DNA from 3 places in the Nocardioides lacus genome. Region 1 is predicted to be linked to each of the others. Evidence: predicted binding sites of a transcription regulator. Region 1 holds the regulator's gene; each other region holds the start of a gene.

Evidence for each region. Region 1 encodes LexA, which represses DNA repair genes until DNA is damaged. Its sites were predicted from a motif close to TCGAACANNTGTTCGA; they were not measured.
Region 2: a site for LexA is predicted at 3,714-3,729, ahead of P5P86_RS16170 (HNH endonuclease signature motif containing protein). Genes of this name have one in related genera too.
Region 3: a site for LexA is predicted at 3,168-3,183, ahead of P5P86_RS14580 (HNH endonuclease signature motif containing protein). Genes of this name have one in related genera too.

The regions. Positions count from the first base shown of each region.
Region 1 covers NZ_CP123620.1:1,034,900-1,040,390, reverse strand. The annotation lists gene nrdR (transcriptional regulator NrdR) at 1-373, opposite strand, end outside; gene P5P86_RS04820 (LysM peptidoglycan-binding domain-containing protein) at 924-1,262, opposite strand; gene lexA (transcriptional repressor LexA) at 1,552-2,283, shown strand; gene P5P86_RS04810 (phosphatase PAP2 family protein) at 2,348-3,133, shown strand; gene P5P86_RS04805 (MXAN_6640 family putative metalloprotease) at 3,130-4,641, shown strand; gene P5P86_RS04800 (ATP-dependent DNA helicase) at 4,739-5,491, opposite strand, start outside.
Region 2 covers NZ_CP123620.1:3,422,087-3,427,577, reverse strand. The annotation lists gene P5P86_RS16180 (LysM peptidoglycan-binding domain-containing protein) at 1-227, opposite strand, end outside; gene P5P86_RS16175 (alpha/beta hydrolase) at 573-2,285, opposite strand; gene P5P86_RS16170 (HNH endonuclease signature motif containing protein) at 2,319-3,683, opposite strand; gene P5P86_RS16165 (phosphatase PAP2 family protein) at 4,193-4,726, opposite strand; gene P5P86_RS16160 (hypothetical protein) at 4,745-5,278, shown strand; gene P5P86_RS16155 (sec-independent translocase) at 5,315-5,491, opposite strand, start outside.
Region 3 covers NZ_CP123620.1:3,085,427-3,090,917, forward strand. The annotation lists gene P5P86_RS14560 (beta-propeller domain-containing protein) at 1-453, shown strand, start outside; gene P5P86_RS14565 (class III extradiol ring-cleavage dioxygenase family protein) at 566-1,063, opposite strand; gene folP (dihydropteroate synthase) at 1,060-1,923, opposite strand; gene P5P86_RS14575 (glucosyl-3-phosphoglycerate synthase) at 1,920-2,819, opposite strand; gene P5P86_RS14580 (HNH endonuclease signature motif containing protein) at 3,210-4,439, shown strand; gene P5P86_RS14585 (aldehyde dehydrogenase family protein) at 4,447-5,491, opposite strand, start outside.

The DNA.
Region 1 (5,491 bases):
CGAACCGCAGGTAGGCGACCTCGTCGAGCTGACGCAACGGTGCCAGGATCGCCATCCCCACCTCGTGGGCGGGAACCTCGGCGTACCCGCTCGTGCGCAGGGCGTCCTCGACCTCCTGGCCGAGGCAGGCCAGCTGGTCCTCGCTCACCGGACGGCCCTTGCACGCCTTGCGCACGCCGGCCACCGCCTTGTCCCGCGTGAAGGGCTCGGTCGCGCCGGAGCGCTTGAGCACCGTCAGCTGCATGAGCTCGACCGTGCTGAACCGCTTCTCGCAGCCCTGGCACTGGCGACGCCGCCGGATCGAGCCGCCGTCCTCGGCCACCCGGGAATCGAGGACCTTGGTGTCGCTGTGCCGGCAGTACGGGCAGTGCATCTGAGGTCCTCCTTCGAGGGTCGCTGGATGATCGCTGAGGCGCGCCCTCTGTGGACGAAGACGCTTTCGCTGTGGAGAACCGGCTGCAAGATGTGCAACCAACCGGCCCCGGGTGTGAACTAGATGTGGATAACTACACCGGTGTAAGTACTAGATGTTGTGGTGAGCCTACGCCGCGGCCACCAGCCTTGCAAGTGACGGCGCGGCGTCTCGGCGTGTCGCGCCGAACGGCCCCCGGAGGGCGCCCGGACAAGGGAGAATGGCTCTGTGGCGGAACAGAGCGGGGGCAAGCGAAAAGGCGCTCGAAAGGGTGCGCGGCCGCCGCGCAGGTTCCGTCGGGACGTGTTCGCGCTCTCGTTGGGCACGACCGTCGCCGTGGTCGCCTGGGGCTACCTGGTCTTCTCTGCCATCGACTTCGGCTCCGACGCCCGCGGTGGCGAGCGTCGCGCATGGGCCCTGTTGGCCCTGGCGGCCGTCGGGGCCGCCGCCTGCCTCTTCGCAGCACTTCTGCTGCTGGCCCGCGTCCTACGAGCCCTGAGCGCCGGTCCGGTCAGTTCGGAATCCGCAGCGTCTGACCGGCCGACAGGCTCACACCAGAGAGGCCATTGATCTGCTCGATGTGATCGATCATCGCGCGCACGTCACCGCCGTGGGCGGCCTGCGAGGCGAGATCCCACAGCGTGTCACCGGGGGCCACCACCACGGAGTGAGTCGTCTCGGGCGCACCGGAGTGAAGGGCCGCCCCGGCACCGTTGGAGATGAGCAGCCCCAGGCCGAGCAGCACGATCAGGCCCGCCACGAAGACCACGACACGTCCGCGCCGGGTGAGCCGCACGGTGGAGCGCCGGCGCGGCGTGTCGAGCAGCTGGTCGAGGGTCATGGTGGTCATGTCAGTCTCCTGGGGAAGTCGGGACCTTGCGCGTTCGATCCGATGTCTACCGACGGCCACCGACAGTTTTGGTGGCGCCGTTTCGATCAGACGTTCGATCGAACACATGAGCGAGAGTAGATCAGGTGTTCGAACGACTCAAGGAACCGCGTAGCACGGCGTGTCGAACACGCATTCGAGCGCACACGGCCGAACCACGACTCTCGACCCGGCGCACGCCGCGCGATCTCGACACGCCGAGTTCGAACAGATGTTTGAACCCGCACGACGTCCGCACTACCGTCGCACCATGACCTCGAAGCCGGAGCCGACCGAGACCAATCTCGCCGAGCTGCCCGACGGCCCGCCGGACGCCACCGGCCTCACACCGCGGCAGCAGCGCATCCTGGCGCACCTGCGCGACTGCATCGAGAAGCGCGGATACCCGCCGAGCATGCGCGAGATCGGGTCCGCCGTCGGCCTCACCTCGACCAGCTCGGTGGCCCACCAGCTGAAGGTGCTGGAGCAGAAGGGCTTCATCAAGCGCGATCCGCACCGCCCGCGCGCGCTCGAGGTGTTCCTGCCCGAGGTGTTGGCCGCCCGCAAGGCGATCAGCAGCGCCGACGAGTCGTCCTTCGACGAGACCGACATCGGCGACGCGATGCCCGAGGCCCGCTACATCCCGCTCGTCGGCACGATCGCCGCCGGCGCGCCCATCCTCGCCGAGGAGCAGACCGAGGCGGTCTTCCCGCTGCCCAAGGAGCTGGTCGGCGACGGTCAGCTGTTCCTGCTGCGCGTGAAGGGAGACTCGATGATCGAGGCCGCGATCTGCGACGGCGACTACATCGTCATCCAGCAGGCCCAGACGGCGACCAACGGCGAGTTCGTCGCCGCGCTGCTCGACGGCGAGGCGACCGTCAAGGAGTTCCGCCGCAAGGACGGCAAGGTCTGGCTGATCCCGCACAACTCCTCGCTCGAGCCGATCGACGGCACCGAGGCGAGCATCCTGGGCAAGGTCACGGCGGTTCTGAGAAGTCTGTGAGAGGCCGGGCATAGGATCAGTGGGATCGGGTAGGCCCGGTCCCACTGTCACGAGGGAGCCAGCGGTGCGGGAGGACGTGCTCGCCGAGAGCGATGCGATCATCGGTACGCCGGGAACGCGGCGTACCGTCTGGCGTCGGCTCGCGCCCGTCGGCACCGGCCTGCGCGAGCTCATCCTGGTCACAGCGCTCTACATCGGCTACACCTCCTCGCGCCTGCTCGCCAGCGACAACCGCGACGCGGCGGTGCACCGGGCCAAGGAGCTGCTCAGGATCGAGCGAGCCGTCCGGCTGGACTGGGAACACCCGATCAACCAGTTCTTCGTCCGGCACGACACGATCGGCCTGTTGGCCTGCTTCTGGTACGCCACAGCGCACTACATCGTCACCGCCGGCGTGCTGATCTGGGTCTACTTCAAGGGCCGCGACGCCTACCTCCCGGCCCGCCGCGCCCTGATGGTCGCCACGATCTTCGCGCTCTGCCTCTATCTGATGCTGCCGACCGCTCCCCCACGCTTCATGGACGGCTTCACCGACGTGCTGGCCCTCCACGCCGACCAGGGCTGGTGGGGCGCCGACGCCTCGGCCCCCAAGGGCATGGGGCACATCACCAACGAGCTGGCGGCGTTCCCCTCGCTGCATGCCGGTTGGTCGCTGTGGTGCGCGCTGGTGCTCCATCGCTACGCGCGCTGGCGCATCGTGAAGGTGCTGGGCTGGGCGGGCGCGCTGACCACGGCGGCTGTGGTCGTCGGCACGGCCAACCACTGGGTGCTCGACGTGCTGGTCGGCTGGATGGTCGTCATCGGCGGCGTCGTGGCGGTTTGGGAATTGGCCCCTAGACTGCCTGAGTGAACCGCGCCTTCCCCCGCTCCTTCGCACTCCTCACCGCGCTCCTGGCCCTGATGGCCTCGGGTCTGGTCATCGCCTCCACGACCCCGGCCGGGGCCCAGACCGCTGCCCACTCGGTGGTGCCGCTGCTACCCCGGGTCTCCACCTCGGGCGACGCCGACGGCGACACGCCCGGCGACGCCACCATGTACATGCGACGCCTCGCGCTGACGCACGACGCCCTGCGGGGCGCCGCCCGCCAGCAGGCGGAGTCCGCGCTCAGTCGGCCGAAGCTGGCGGGCGAGCAGACGGTCTGCTCCCAGACACTGCCGTTGTGCGTGCACTACGCGACCACCGGCGTCGACGCGCCGGCGGGGGCGATCACGCCGGCGGTCGTGCTCTCCACGCTGGAGCACATCTACGCCACCTATAAGGCCGCCGGCTACCGGATGCCGGAGTCGGACGGCGCGATGGGCGGCGACAGCCGGACCGACATCTACCTGGCCGACGTCGGCCGCCAGGGCTACTACGGCTACTGCGCTCCCGAGCCGCGGGCCGGGTCCACCGCCCACGACACGCCGGCGTTCTGCGTGCTCGACAACGACTTCGCACCCTCGGAGTTCGGTGGTCGCGGCACGCCGATCAGCAACCTCGACGTGACGGCCGCGCACGAGTTCTTCCACGCCGTGCAGTTCGCCTACGACGCCACCGAAGACTCCTGGTTCATGGAGTCGACGGCCGTGTGGGTCGAGGACGAGGTCTACACCGCCATCAACGACAACACCCAGTACCTTCCCTACGGGCCGCTCGGCAAGCCGGCGCTGTCGCTGGACAAGAACACCACCTTCGGCGTGTACGGCGGCTGGATCTTCTTCCGCTGGGTCACCGAGCACCGACCGCAGGCACAGGGCGGCCTGCCGACGATCATCCGCTCGATGTGGGAGCGCGCAGCCGCCACGCCGGGTGCGCCGGACGCCTACTCGCTGCAGGCGATCAAGGGTGCGCTGAAGGCCGCCGGGCTGCCGATCGAGAAGGCGTTCGCCCAGTTCGCCGCCGCCAACCGCAACCCGGCCCACACCTACAGCGAGGGCGCCGCGAACCACTACCCGCTCGCCAAGGCGACGAAGTCCTACCAGGTGCGCAGCACCGGCAAGCGCGCCAGCGGCACCGCGAGGATCAACCACCTCGCGGCCGCTACCGAGCGCTTCGTCCCGAAGGGCAAGAGGCTGAAGAGCAAGCACACCAGGCTGCGGCTCAGCCTCGACATGGCGAACAAGAAGCTCGGTCCCGGTGCCGTGGTGACCGTCTTCCTGCGCAACGGCGCCACGAAGGTGAAGACGATCAAGCTGTCCAAGACCGGCAAGGGCGCCGTCACGGTGCCGTTCAGCACCAAGAAGGTCAAGCGCGTCGAGCTGACGATGACCAACGCCAGCACCCGGATGACCTGCTGGGTCGGCGGCCTCTTCTCCTGCGAGGGCCAGCCCAAGGACATGCACCAGGTGGAGAAGTTCAGCGCACTGGCCCGCCGCTGAGCCTGTTCCCGTCCCTGACCCCGCGCGACCCTCGGGCCGCGCGGGGTCACCTCGTTCCGGGGTCCTGCGTCGAGCGTGGTGCAGGCGGACCGATCCGCTAGCCGGCGGACTCGGCGAGCCGGCGCAGCGCCTGCCGCGCGATCGCCGGGTCCACGGTCGGCCACATCGGCGGCAGGCTGGCCTTGAGGAATCCGCCGTAGCGGGCGGTCGCCAGTCGTGGGTCCAGGACGGCGACGACACCGCGATCGCTGGTCGTGCGGATCAGCCGACCGGCACCCTGCGCCAGCAGCAGCGCCGCATGCGTGGCGGCTACCTGCATGAAGCCGTTGCCGCCGGCCTTGTCGGCAGCCTGCTGGCGCGCGCTCATCAGCGGGTCGTCCGGGCGCGGGAACGGGATCCGGTCGATCAGCACCAGCTGGCAGGTGTCTCCGGGGACGTCCAGGCCCTGCCACAGGCTCAACGTCCCGAAGAGCACCGTGTGCGGATCGCCGACGAACTGCGCTGCCAGCTCCGGCAGCTGGGCATCGCCCTGCGCGAGCGTGGTCAGGTGCGGCAGCCGCTTGCGCACCGCCTCCGCGGCGGCCTCGGCCGCACGGCGGCTGGAGAACAGCCCGAGCGTGCGACCCTCGGCGGCGTCGATCAACTCGACGATCTCGTCGAGCACCGCTGGCACCATCCCGTCGCGCCCCGGTGTCGGCAGGTGGCGGGCGACGTACAAGATGCCCTGCCTGCCGTAGTCGAAGGGGCTGCCCACGTCGAGGCCGCGCCACGGCAGCTCGGCATCGTCCTTGCGCAGGCCCAGCGACCCGGCGACGACCCCGAAGTCGCCGCCGAGCTTGAGCGTGGCGCT
Region 2 (5,491 bases), 1.9 Mb from region 1:
GCGCCGCGAGCTGCTTCGGTGAGCACCAGCATGGTGATGAGCCAGGCCCAGCCGGCGCAGCCGAGCAGCACAAGGGTGCACCACTGGCCGAGCAGCACGGCGAACTGCTGCCTGGCACCGAGGTCGACAGAGGGACCGAGCTCTGCCACGACGGCGAGCAGGGCGGTCGTGGCGAGAAGGGCAAGTGCCGTTGCCCGGATGATGACGCGACGCGGTGAAGTGTTCATCCCGAGAATCCTTGCGTTTGCGTTGGTTTGCTTATCTCAACGCCGCTTTGCCACTGGTGTCAACAACCGTTGGCATGCTGTGGAAACTCGAGATACTGCGCCGACGCGCCGACGCGCCGACGCGCCGACGCGCCGACGCGCCGACGCGCCGACGCGCCGACGCGCCGACGCGCCGACGCGTCGGTGTGCAGGCACGGCTCGACGCGCCTGCTGCTGAGCTCAGGACAACATGAGCACGTTCAACCGGCTCGCGGGGGAGGCGTCGCCCTCACCGGATGACCGCGGACCGCCGCCCAGGCGCAGACGAGCAGCATGGGGACGCTGCGCCCGGTGGTCGCCGAGGCGTCACCGGCCGCCGAGGGCAGCCGTCTCGATGAGGCTGCGGAGGCTGCCCAGGGGATCGACAGTCGTCGAGCCTGGCGCCAACCGCGAGGACGACGCGCCGGACGCACTGACCGGCGTCGGGACGGGTGTCGGAACCGGCGGGCACCTCAGGTCAGCGCGGTCGGCTCCATGCTTGCGCTTGAACAGCTTGCCGTGGAGCAGGTACGCCGCGATCCGATCGTCGGTGCACCGCACGCCGGAGAGCGAGCCCGCGTGCGTCGTACCGTCCACTCCCTCGATCAGGCGGGCCTTGGGGAAGCGCTTGCGCACCTCGATCGCTCCTGCCCAAGGCGTGGCGGCGTCGTGAGTCTCCTCGATCAGCAGGATCGGGGGCACGTGCCGGCCGGTGACGTGCACCGGCCGCGTCGGCTTGACCGGCCAGTCGCGGCACGGGGCGTTGAACCAGGTGTTGTTCCAGGTCAGGAACGGCGCCCGCGGAGCGAGCGCAGCTGCGTCACGCAGCTGCTGGCTCCACGACGGCGAGGAGGCGTCGGTGCACTGGACGGCCAGGTACCCGGCGTACTCGTTGTCCGCGCCCGGACCGCTCTGGTCGCCGTACATGGCCTTCGCCGGCGCCAGGTCGCCCTTCTGGGCGGAGACCAGGATGTGGGCGTACGCGTCCCAGTCGTAGACGTAGTAGCCGGCGCCGGTGAACACGTCGTTCCAGTCGGCCGCACCGAAGCCGTTGATCGGGTGCTGGGAGAGGTTGGCGAGAACGGTGTAGTAGAGCTGGCGCACGCCGGTGCCGCTGGTGCCGAGGTGGTACGTCGGGTCGTTCGCGGCGACCCAGTCGAAGAATGTGTCGGCGTTGGCCTCGAACGCGGTGTCCTGAGCCAGATTGGACTGGTACCAGACGTCGCGTGGGTCGACGACGCCGTCGAGGACGAAGCGGCGGACGCGGTTGGGGTGCAGCGTCGCGTACACCTGGCCCAGGTACGTGCCGTAGGAGAAGCCGTAGTAGTTGATCTTGGAGGCGTGCAGGGCCTTGCGCAGGCTCTCCATGTCCGCCACCGAGTCGGTCGTGTGGTCGTGTCGGAGCAGGCGAGCGCGGGCCGGCGACTCCTTCTTGCAGGCGTGGGCGTACGCAGCGGTCTTCGCCGACCAGAAGGCCTCCGTGCCGGCAGCAGGGTCGTAGGAGGGCCTACCGCCCGCGAGGTAGTCGTCGTCGCAACGCAGCGCCGGCTTGCTTTGGCCGACGCCGCGGGGGTCGAAGCCGATCCAGTCGTAGGGCTTCCCGCCACCGTGCGGCACGGCCGCACCCAGCTGTGAGAGCCGGAGGCCCGAGCCGCCCGGTCCGCCCGGGTTGACCAGCATCACGCCCTGGTACTTCGCGGCGCTGGTCTTGTGCTTGATCTTCGAGACGGCCAGCTTGATCTTCGTCCCGTGCGGCCGCTTGTAGTCGAGGGGAACGATCAGCATGCCGCACACCGCGTGGGCCTTGCGCAGACCGGTGTCGGCGCACCGGCCCCACTTGATCGAGGGCGGGTTGTAGGCCGGCAACCGGGCGGGCTGGGCGGCCGACACGCGGGTCGCCGCCTGGTCGATCTGCTGCTCGGTCGGCTGGGGGGCCGCAGCGTGGGCGGTCGCGATCGGCGCCCCCACCGTGGCGAGACCCGCTCCGACCAGGGCTGCCAGGGCGCCCTTGACCGCGATGGACCTGAACGACCTGCGCATACTGCCTCCCGATGATGAACATGTCCGACCGGCTCAGCCTGTCGGGGCCTCCGCGCTGCGCAACGGGTCTGTGACGATGGAGCCGGAATCCGTCAGCACCGGGTTGGTCGTCGGCACCTTAACAGTCGGATCCGGAGTGTGCGGGTGAAATTCGCCCCGAAGCGAGGCTGGCGAGCGTCCGTGCCCGGCCGCTCTGTGCCGGAAGCGGTAGCGCCCGTCGGGGAGCCTGATCGTCGCGTAGGTGGGGTCGTGGGCGCGTCTGTGGTGGTGTCCGCAGAGCAGGGATCCGTGGTTCAGGTCGGTGTGGCCGCCGGTTGACCAGGGGTGGTCGTGGTGGGCGTCGCACCAGGGTGCGGGGACGGTGCAGCCCTCGGTGCGGCAGTGTTTGTCGCGTAGCGCGAGGGCTTTGCGTTGGGTTGGGGTGAAGAGTCTTCGGGTGCGGCCGAGGTCGAGGGGTTCGGAGTTGCCGCCGAGGACGGCGGGGATGATCCCCGCGGTGCAGGCGAGGCGTCGGGTCTCGCCGGTGCTGATGGGGGTGCCGTCGTCGAGCCATGCGACACCGAGGTCGGCCTGTAGCTGGTCCAGCGTCATGGTGACGACCACCGTGGTGGCGTCGCCGCCGTGGGCGGGGAGTCGGGTGGGGTCGGTGTTCTCCAGGAGTTGGGCGAACGCGTGGGCGAGGAGCCGGCTGCGGGGCTGGACCTTGCCGTCGGCCTCCAGGGCGGCTACTCGGGGTTGGGTGTAGGCCTGCAGGTAGGTCCGCAACCGATGCCCGACCGTCGCGGGGACGATGCCGTGGATCCGGGTCGTCCCGTCGCCTTGGTCGGTGATCGACAGCGTCGCTCTCGCTTGGGCCTGTTCTTCGAGCCGCTGGATCGCTGCGGCTTCGGCGGCTTCGGCGACCTCGGGGGCGATGACCTCCAACAGGTGGTTGGTGAGGCGGCGCAGGTCCTTGGGCCGGTGCTCACTCGCGAGGTCGCACAGCGTGACCTCCGCCCGCGCCAACACCTCGGCGGGTAGGTCGTCGGGCAGGTCCTCCAGCCCACGGAGGATCACCCGGGCGTGCTCGAGACTGAACGCACCGCGCGCGAGCCTCGCCCGCACCACCGGCCGACCCTCCAACTCCCGGGCCAACCGCAGCGTGGCGTGCGCAGTAGGACTCTCGACCCGGTGCTGCGCCACCAGCCAGGCCGCGACATCGCGAGCCCCGACCTCGGCGGCCATATCGTCAGCGGAGGCGACCACCCGCAGGTACAACTCCTCGAGCCGCGCCCGGGACCGCATCAGCGCGGCGAGCACGTCTCTCTTCTCACTCGTTCCCAGGAAGACCGGGTTCGCGTCCGTGGCGTCATCGAGGGCAGCAGCGATCGTGGCGAGTGCCGCCTGGATCTGATGCATGAGGACCACCACCACCGAGAAGAGATCAGTTCGAACGCATGTTCGAAGCCTAGGTGGTCGGATGTGTGTGGTCAACCCCCGTTGCGAAACCACATCGGGGCGCGTGCTCGTCGTACTGGATCACAGCCATGGTGGCCCGACGCAACCGTAGGGAAGGCTCCCGACCCGGCCAAGACACCGGGCCACGCTGGGACTGGCCCACGCCTTTCGTTTTTCCTTGCACCGACCCCGAACACCAAGTCGCGCTGGAGGCCCGACTCAACCCGGACGCAGGCCCGACTCAACCCGGACGCAGGCCCGACTCAACCCGGACGCAGGCCCGACTCAACCCGGACGCAGGCCCGACTCAACCCGGACGCAGGCCCGACTCAACCCGGACGCAGGCCCGACTCAACCCGGACGCAGGTCCGACTCAACCCGGACGCAGGCCCGACTCAACCCGGACGCAGGCCCGACTCAACCCGGACGCAGGTCCGACTCAACCCGGACGCAGGTCCGAGTCGGGATGGCTATCCTCCGCGCGACCTCAGCCGGGCGAACGGCACACCGAAGGCCACAGCCACGCCGGCCCCCAGCGCCCAGCCGGCGAGGACATCACTGAGCCAGTGAGCGCCCAGGTACACCATGGCCGCACCGACGACGACCACGACGAATCCGAGCACCGCTGCCGCCAGTCGGCGCATCCGCGGGGAGCGCCAGCGCAGCCCCAGGAGCAGGGCGAGCGCGGCGCCGGCGGTCAGGGCGGCGATCGTGGAGGGCATCGAGGTCCCCGTGGTGGACACCAGGGCGAGATCCGCGGGGGGTCGAGGCCGGTCGACGAGGGCCTTGAGGGCTGTGGCGATGGCGCTTGCGGTGCCGCCGGCCGCGATGGCGATCCAGACCGCCCCGACCTGGTCGACGGCGAGCCCGAGGACGAAGACCACGATCAGACCCACGCCCAGCGCGCGCGAGCCGCCACCGGCCATCATCGTGCGGGCGAGGTCGGTGAGCGCGTCCGTGCGATGTGCTGCGATCCAGTCGAGCAGTCGCAGGTCGAGATTCACCTGCTTAGGCTGTCAGGCATGTCGTGGGAGGAGGAGCTCTTCGCGCTCTTCGACGATCTCGAGTCGCAGGCCGCGGCGGCGTACGCCGAGGACCGTGCGGCCGAGCTCGCCGACCGCAGCAGGGCCGAGTACCAGCAGGTCGCGCTGGCGGGACGCCTGATGGCGAGCGTCGGCAGCGAGCTGGCGATCGGCGTGTACGGCGTCGGCCTCCTGCGCGGCACCCTCGAACGGGTCGCCACCGGCTGGCTGCTGCTCCGGAGCGGTCCCGGGCAGGACTGGGTCATCCGCGAGGCGGCTGTCACCGGCGTGTCCGGCGCCTCCGAGCGTGCTGTGCCGCCGGTGGCCTGGGAGGCGGTGGCGCGTCTCGGCCTCGGCAGCGCCCTGCGACGCCTGTCCGAGTCCGGCGAGCGCTGCGTGCTGCATCTCCTCGACGGCACCCGGTACGACGGCACGCTGCGACGCGTCGGCGCCGACTTCGTCGAGGTGTACGCCGCCGGGCGGCTCTCCTTGGTCGCCTTCACCGCTCTGGCCGCCGTGCAGAGCCGAGACTGACCACTCGACCCGCGGAACGTGACCTCTCGGCGGTGGTCAGGTCGCGTCGAGGTCGTAGGGCGGCAGCTCGCCCGCGTCGAGCGGCGGAAGGTCGGCGTCGGCGGCCTCCGCGGCGTCCGCGGCGAGCACCGCCTCACGGACCTGACGCGCCACGAACCGGCGGGGATCCAGGTCGGTGAGCTCGAGGTCGGCGTACTCCGGGCCGAGCTCCTC
Region 3 (5,491 bases), 2.1 Mb from region 1:
CATCCCCGTATCGCCGGCGCGCTCCACCTCCCGGGCTACACGACCTACTTCCACCCGATCGGGGACGATCTGCTGCTCGGCGTCGGTCAGAGCGTCGCCTTCTCCGGTGCGAACGAGGATGACGAGAAGGCGCAGGTAGGGCTCTTCGACATCAGTGATCCCGGTGACGTACGGCGTCTGGACACGGCCGCCCTGCCGAGCTGGACATGGCCGCTCGCGAACGACGACCCGCGTGCCTTCACCTGGTCGAACGACCTGCACACGGCCTTCACCGCGTTCTCCACGCGCCACGGCGTGCTCCTGGGCGAATACCGCGTCGACGGCAGCACCATGACCAGCCGGACGGTCCGGGTGAGCACCGGCCACGACCCCGGTTCGGTCCGCACCCTCGAGCTGCCGGACCACCGCGTCCTGCTGGTCGCCGGGAGCCGGGTCTCGTTCCTGGACCTGTGACCGGCCGGGACCTGAGGCCCGGCGGATCGAGCAGGGTCAGCAGGACCGACGCGGCCTTCCGCGGCGCGCCGGCGCCGCTCTGAGCCCTGCTTCAAGCCTGCCCCAGCCTGCCTCAAGCCTCCCAGCGGACGACCCAGTACTGGACGCCGTAGGGAGCGACGTCGTGGTCGACGGCGACCGTTCGCGCCTCGGCCAGCAGTGCCGCGAGCTCCGGGAGGGCTGCGACGTCGGCCCAGAGCTCCTCGGCGAGGCGACGATCGACCGCGCCGAGCGCGGCCGCCGACGGCTCACGCAGGGCCGCGCCCAGGTCGCTGTCGAACGCCTCGGCGCGCGGATCCAGGAAGCCCGGGGCTCGCTCCGTGCGGCAGGCGCTGCCGTTCGCGACCACGAGAACGCTGCGCTCCTCACCCGTGTCGGCAGCGACCCGCGGCCGAGCCGCCAACGCGCTCGCCGCGACCCGCCGGCCCTGCTCGGTGCCGATGATCTCGACCTCCTCGCCGAGCCAGGAGACCGCCTCCAGCACCGCACGTCGCAGGTCGGCGACAGGGTCGTTCAACGAGGCGTACTCCGGCAGCAGCGCCAGGCACCCGGGCATCAGGACGATCCTCACTGGATCCCCCTGATCGACGAGGCCGGCCGGCGACGACCCGCGATCGTCCACGCCATGTCGACGGTCTGCCGGGTCTCCTCCACCTGGTGGACGCGATAGATGCGCGCCCCTGCCATCGCGCAGATCGCCGTCGCTGCCAGCGTGCCGAGCAGCCGTTCGCCGACGGGGCGGTCCAGGGCCTCGCCGACGAAGTCCTTGTTGGACAGCGAGACCAGCACCGGCCAGCCGGTCTCGACCATCTCGCCGAGCCGGCGGGTCACCTCCAGGGAGTGGAAGGTGTTCTTGCCGAAGTCGTGAGCCGGATCGATCACGATCGACTCCCGGGCGACCCCCGCATCGAGCGCGCGCCGGGCGTAGCCGAGCGTGTCCTCGAGGACGGCGCGCATCACGTCGTCGTACTCGATCCGGTAGGGCCTGGTGCGCGGCGTGACGCCACCGGTGTGGGTGCACACGATCCCGGCGTCGTACTGCGCCGCGACGTCGACCAGCTCCGGGTCCGCGCCGCCCCAGGCATCGTTGAGCACGTCGGCCCCGGCCTCGCACACCGCGGCGCCGACCTCCGCGCGCCAGGTGTCGACCGAGATCACCAGATCCGGATACTCCGCTCGCACCCGGGCGACGAAGTCCACCACCCTGGCCTTCTCCTCGGCCGCGCCGATCTCCACTCCGGGCGCCGCCTTGATCCCGCCGATGTCGACGATCTCGGCACCCTGCTCGGCGACGAGCCGGACGCGCTCGAACGCCGCGTCCTCGGCCCACGTCGCGCCCTTGTCGAAGAACGAGTCGGGGGTGCGGTTGACGATCGCCATCATCAGCGTCTCGTCGTCGCCGAAGACGTGTCGTCTCAGCCGCAGGGTCATCGGGCCTCCCGTGCCGGTGGTCGCTCGTGGGTGAGCACGTCGCGCGTGACCCGCTCCACCCCTGCCGGGCCGGGCAGGAACTGCTCGACGGGGATCAGGTCCCCCGGGACGCCCTCCCGTCGGCGCGCGACGGCGGCCAACAGTTGGGTCGACATGAGGCCGAGGTCGAACAGGTCCTGGTGCCGGTGCCCGCGCCGACCGAGGTCGACCTGCGCGATCGCATCGGCTCCGCGCTCGCCCAGGGTGTCGATGAGCGCGGCGATCTCCACGGCGTACCCGACCGGCACGGCGAGCGTCTCGAACAGGCTTCTGCGCACCGCCCACTCCCCCGCCAGTGGCTGTACGAGCCCGGCGAGCTGTGGATAGTGCATCGCGATCAGCGGCCTGGCGACCAGTTCGGTGACGCGACCGCCGTCGAGGCCGTGCTCGCCCGGGCGCCGGTAGAACCCCTTCACCAGCTCGATCTCGGGGCGGTTCAGCAGGGGGCCGAGCAGCCCCGGGACGAAGTGCGTGTCCCACTCGACCAGGTCCGCGTCCATGAACACGATCAGGTCCCCGCGGGTCACGAACAGCGACTTCCACATCGCCTCGCCCTTGCCCGGATAGGTGCCCAGCTCGGGCCTGATCGCACCCGCCGCGAACACCGCCGCCCCGGCCTCGGCGGCGACCCGCGCCGTGGCGTCGGTCGAGTCGGAGTCGATGACGACGATCTCGTCGACGAGCGCCGCCGTCTCCATCAGCGCCTCCCGCGCCCGCGAGACGATCCGCCCCACGGTGGCGGCCTCGTTCCGAGCCGGTACGACGAGGCTGACCCGGTGCTCGGCCTTCGCCGCCACCAGAGACTCGAGGGTCCACTCGCTCGCGGCGTGGGTGTTCCGCTCGAACCAGGACAGCACAGCGCGACCTTACTCAGCAGCGGCGAACCGGAGGTGACCGGGCGTTGAGTCGGGCCTGCGTCCGGGTTGAGTCGGGCCTGCGTCCGGGTTGAGTCGGGCCTGCGTCCACGTTCAGTCGGGCCTGCGTCCGGGTTGAGTCGGGCCTGCGACACCGGTCTGTACGCGGGGTCGGTGCAAAGACAAACGAAAGGCGTGGGCCAGTCCCAGCGTGGCCCGGTGTCTTGGCTGGGTTGAGTGCCTTCCCTACGGTTGCGTCGGGCCACCATGGCTGTGATCCAGTACGACGAGATCTCCGCCGAACGCGTTTGTTGAAAGAGGGTTGACCACACACATCCGACCACCTAGGCTTCGAACATGCGTTCGAACTGATCTCTCTCGGTGGTGGTCCTCATGCATCAGATCCAGGCGACACTCGCCACGATCGCTGCTGCCCTCGACCAGGCCACGGACGCGAACCCGGTCTTCCTGGGAACGAATGAGAAGAAGGAAGCGCTCGCCGCGCTGATGCGGTCCCGGACGCGGCTGGAGGAGCTGTACCTGCGCGTGGTCGCCTCCGCCGACGATGTGGCCGCCGAGGTCGGTGCCCGCGATGTCGCAGCCTGGCTGATCGCCCAGCACCGGGTCGAGAGTCCCGCCGCGCACGCCACGCTACGTCTCGCCCAGGAGTTGGAGGGTCGGCCGGTGGTCCGGGCAAGGCTCGCACAGGGTCGGTTCAGTCTCGAGCACGCCCGCGTCATCCTCCGTGGACTCGACGACCTGCCCGACGACCTACCCGCCGAGGTCCTCGCCCAGGCAGAGGTCACCCTGTGCGACCTCGCCGGTGAGCACCGGCCCAAGAACCTACGCCGCCTCACCACGCATCTGTTAGAGGTCATCGCCCCCGAGGTCGCCGAAGCCGCCGAAGCCGCAGCCATCGGCCGGTTAGAACAGGCCGCGAACGCGAAGGCCACGCTGTCGATCACCGACCAAGGCGACGGGACAACCCGCATCCACGGCATCGTCCCCGAAACGGTGGGGCACCGGTTGCGGACCTACCTGCAGGCCTACACCCAACCCCGCATCGCCGCCCTGGAAGCCGACGGCAGAGTCCAACCCCGCAGCCGGCTCCTCGCCCACGCCTTCGCCCAACTCCTGGAGAACACCGACCCCACCCGACTCCCCGCCCACGGCGGCGACGCCACCACCGTCATCGTCACCATGACCCTGGACCAGCTACAGGCCGACCTCGGTGCCGCGTGGCTCGACGACGGCACCCCCATCAGCACCGGCGAAACCCGCCGCCTCGCGTGCACCGCCGGGATCATCCCCGCCGTCCTCGGCGGCAACTCCGAACCCCTCGATCTGGGCCGCACCCGACGACTCTTCACCCCAACCCAGCGCAAAGCCCTCGCACTACGCGACAAACACTGCCGTGCAGAAGGCTGCACCGTCCCCACCGCCTGGTGCGACGCCCACCACGACCAACCCTGGAGCCACGGCGGCCACACCGACCTAGATCACGGATCCCTCCTCTGCGGCCACCACCACAGACGAGCCCACGACCCCACCTACCAAACCACCCGACTCCCCGACGGCCGCTACCGCTTCCAACACCGAACCCGGACCGCCCTCCGCCGGTGAGACCACCTCAGAACGGATACCGTTCGATCTCGCCCTGCATCGTCACCCACTGCACGTCGCAGAACGTGTCCAGGTTGACCGAGCCGCCGAAGTGTCCCCCGACCCCGGAAGCCTTCGCGCCGCCGAACGGGGCGACGGCCTCGTCGTCGACCGTCTGGTCGTTGATGTGGACCGCGCCGGACTTGATCCTCTCGGCGAGCTCGAAGGCCCGGAACGGGTTGGCGGTCAGGATGGCGACCGAGAGCCCGTACTCGGAGGCATTGATGATCTCGACCGCCTCCTCTAGGGTCTCGTAGCCCACCACCGGTGCGACCGGGCCGAAGATCTCCTGGTCGAAGGCCGGACTGTCCAGCGGTACGTCGGTCAGCACCGTCGGCCGGTAGAACAGCCCCTCGTGGGTGCCCCCCGCCAGGAGCGTCGCCCCGGCGGCGACGGTCTCCTCGACGATCGAGTGGACCCGCTTGAGCTGGTGCTCGTCGATGATGGGGCCGAGCGCGTTGTTCGGGTCGCTGGGGTCGCCGACAGGGATGTGACGGGCCTTCTCGGCGAGCTTGGCGGCGTACTCCTCGACCTTGTCCTTCGGCACGAGGTGTCGCCCGGTCGTCATGCAGATCTGTCCCTGGTGCAGGAACGATCCCCAGGCGCCGGCCGAGGCCGCGGCGTCGATGTCGGCGTCGGGCATGACCAGCAGCGCGTTGTTCCCGCCGAGCTCCAGGTGGACCTTCTTCAACAGCGGGCCGGCCGCCTCGCCGATCTTGCGGCCGGCGGCGGTGGACCCGGTGAACGAGAGGCACGGTACGTCGGGGTGCGCGACCAGCGCGGCACCGACGTCGGCCCCACCCGGCAGCACGTGCAGAAGCCCCTCGGGCAGTCCTGCCTCGGCGAGAAGGTCCGCCAGGGCGAGGCCGCCCGAGATCGACGTGCGCGGGTCCGGCTTGAGCACGACGGCATTGCCGAGGGCCAGCGCGGGCGCGACCGAACGCATCGAGAGGATCGCCGGGAAGTTGAACGGGCTGATGACCCCGACCACCCCGACCGGGACGTGGCGGCCG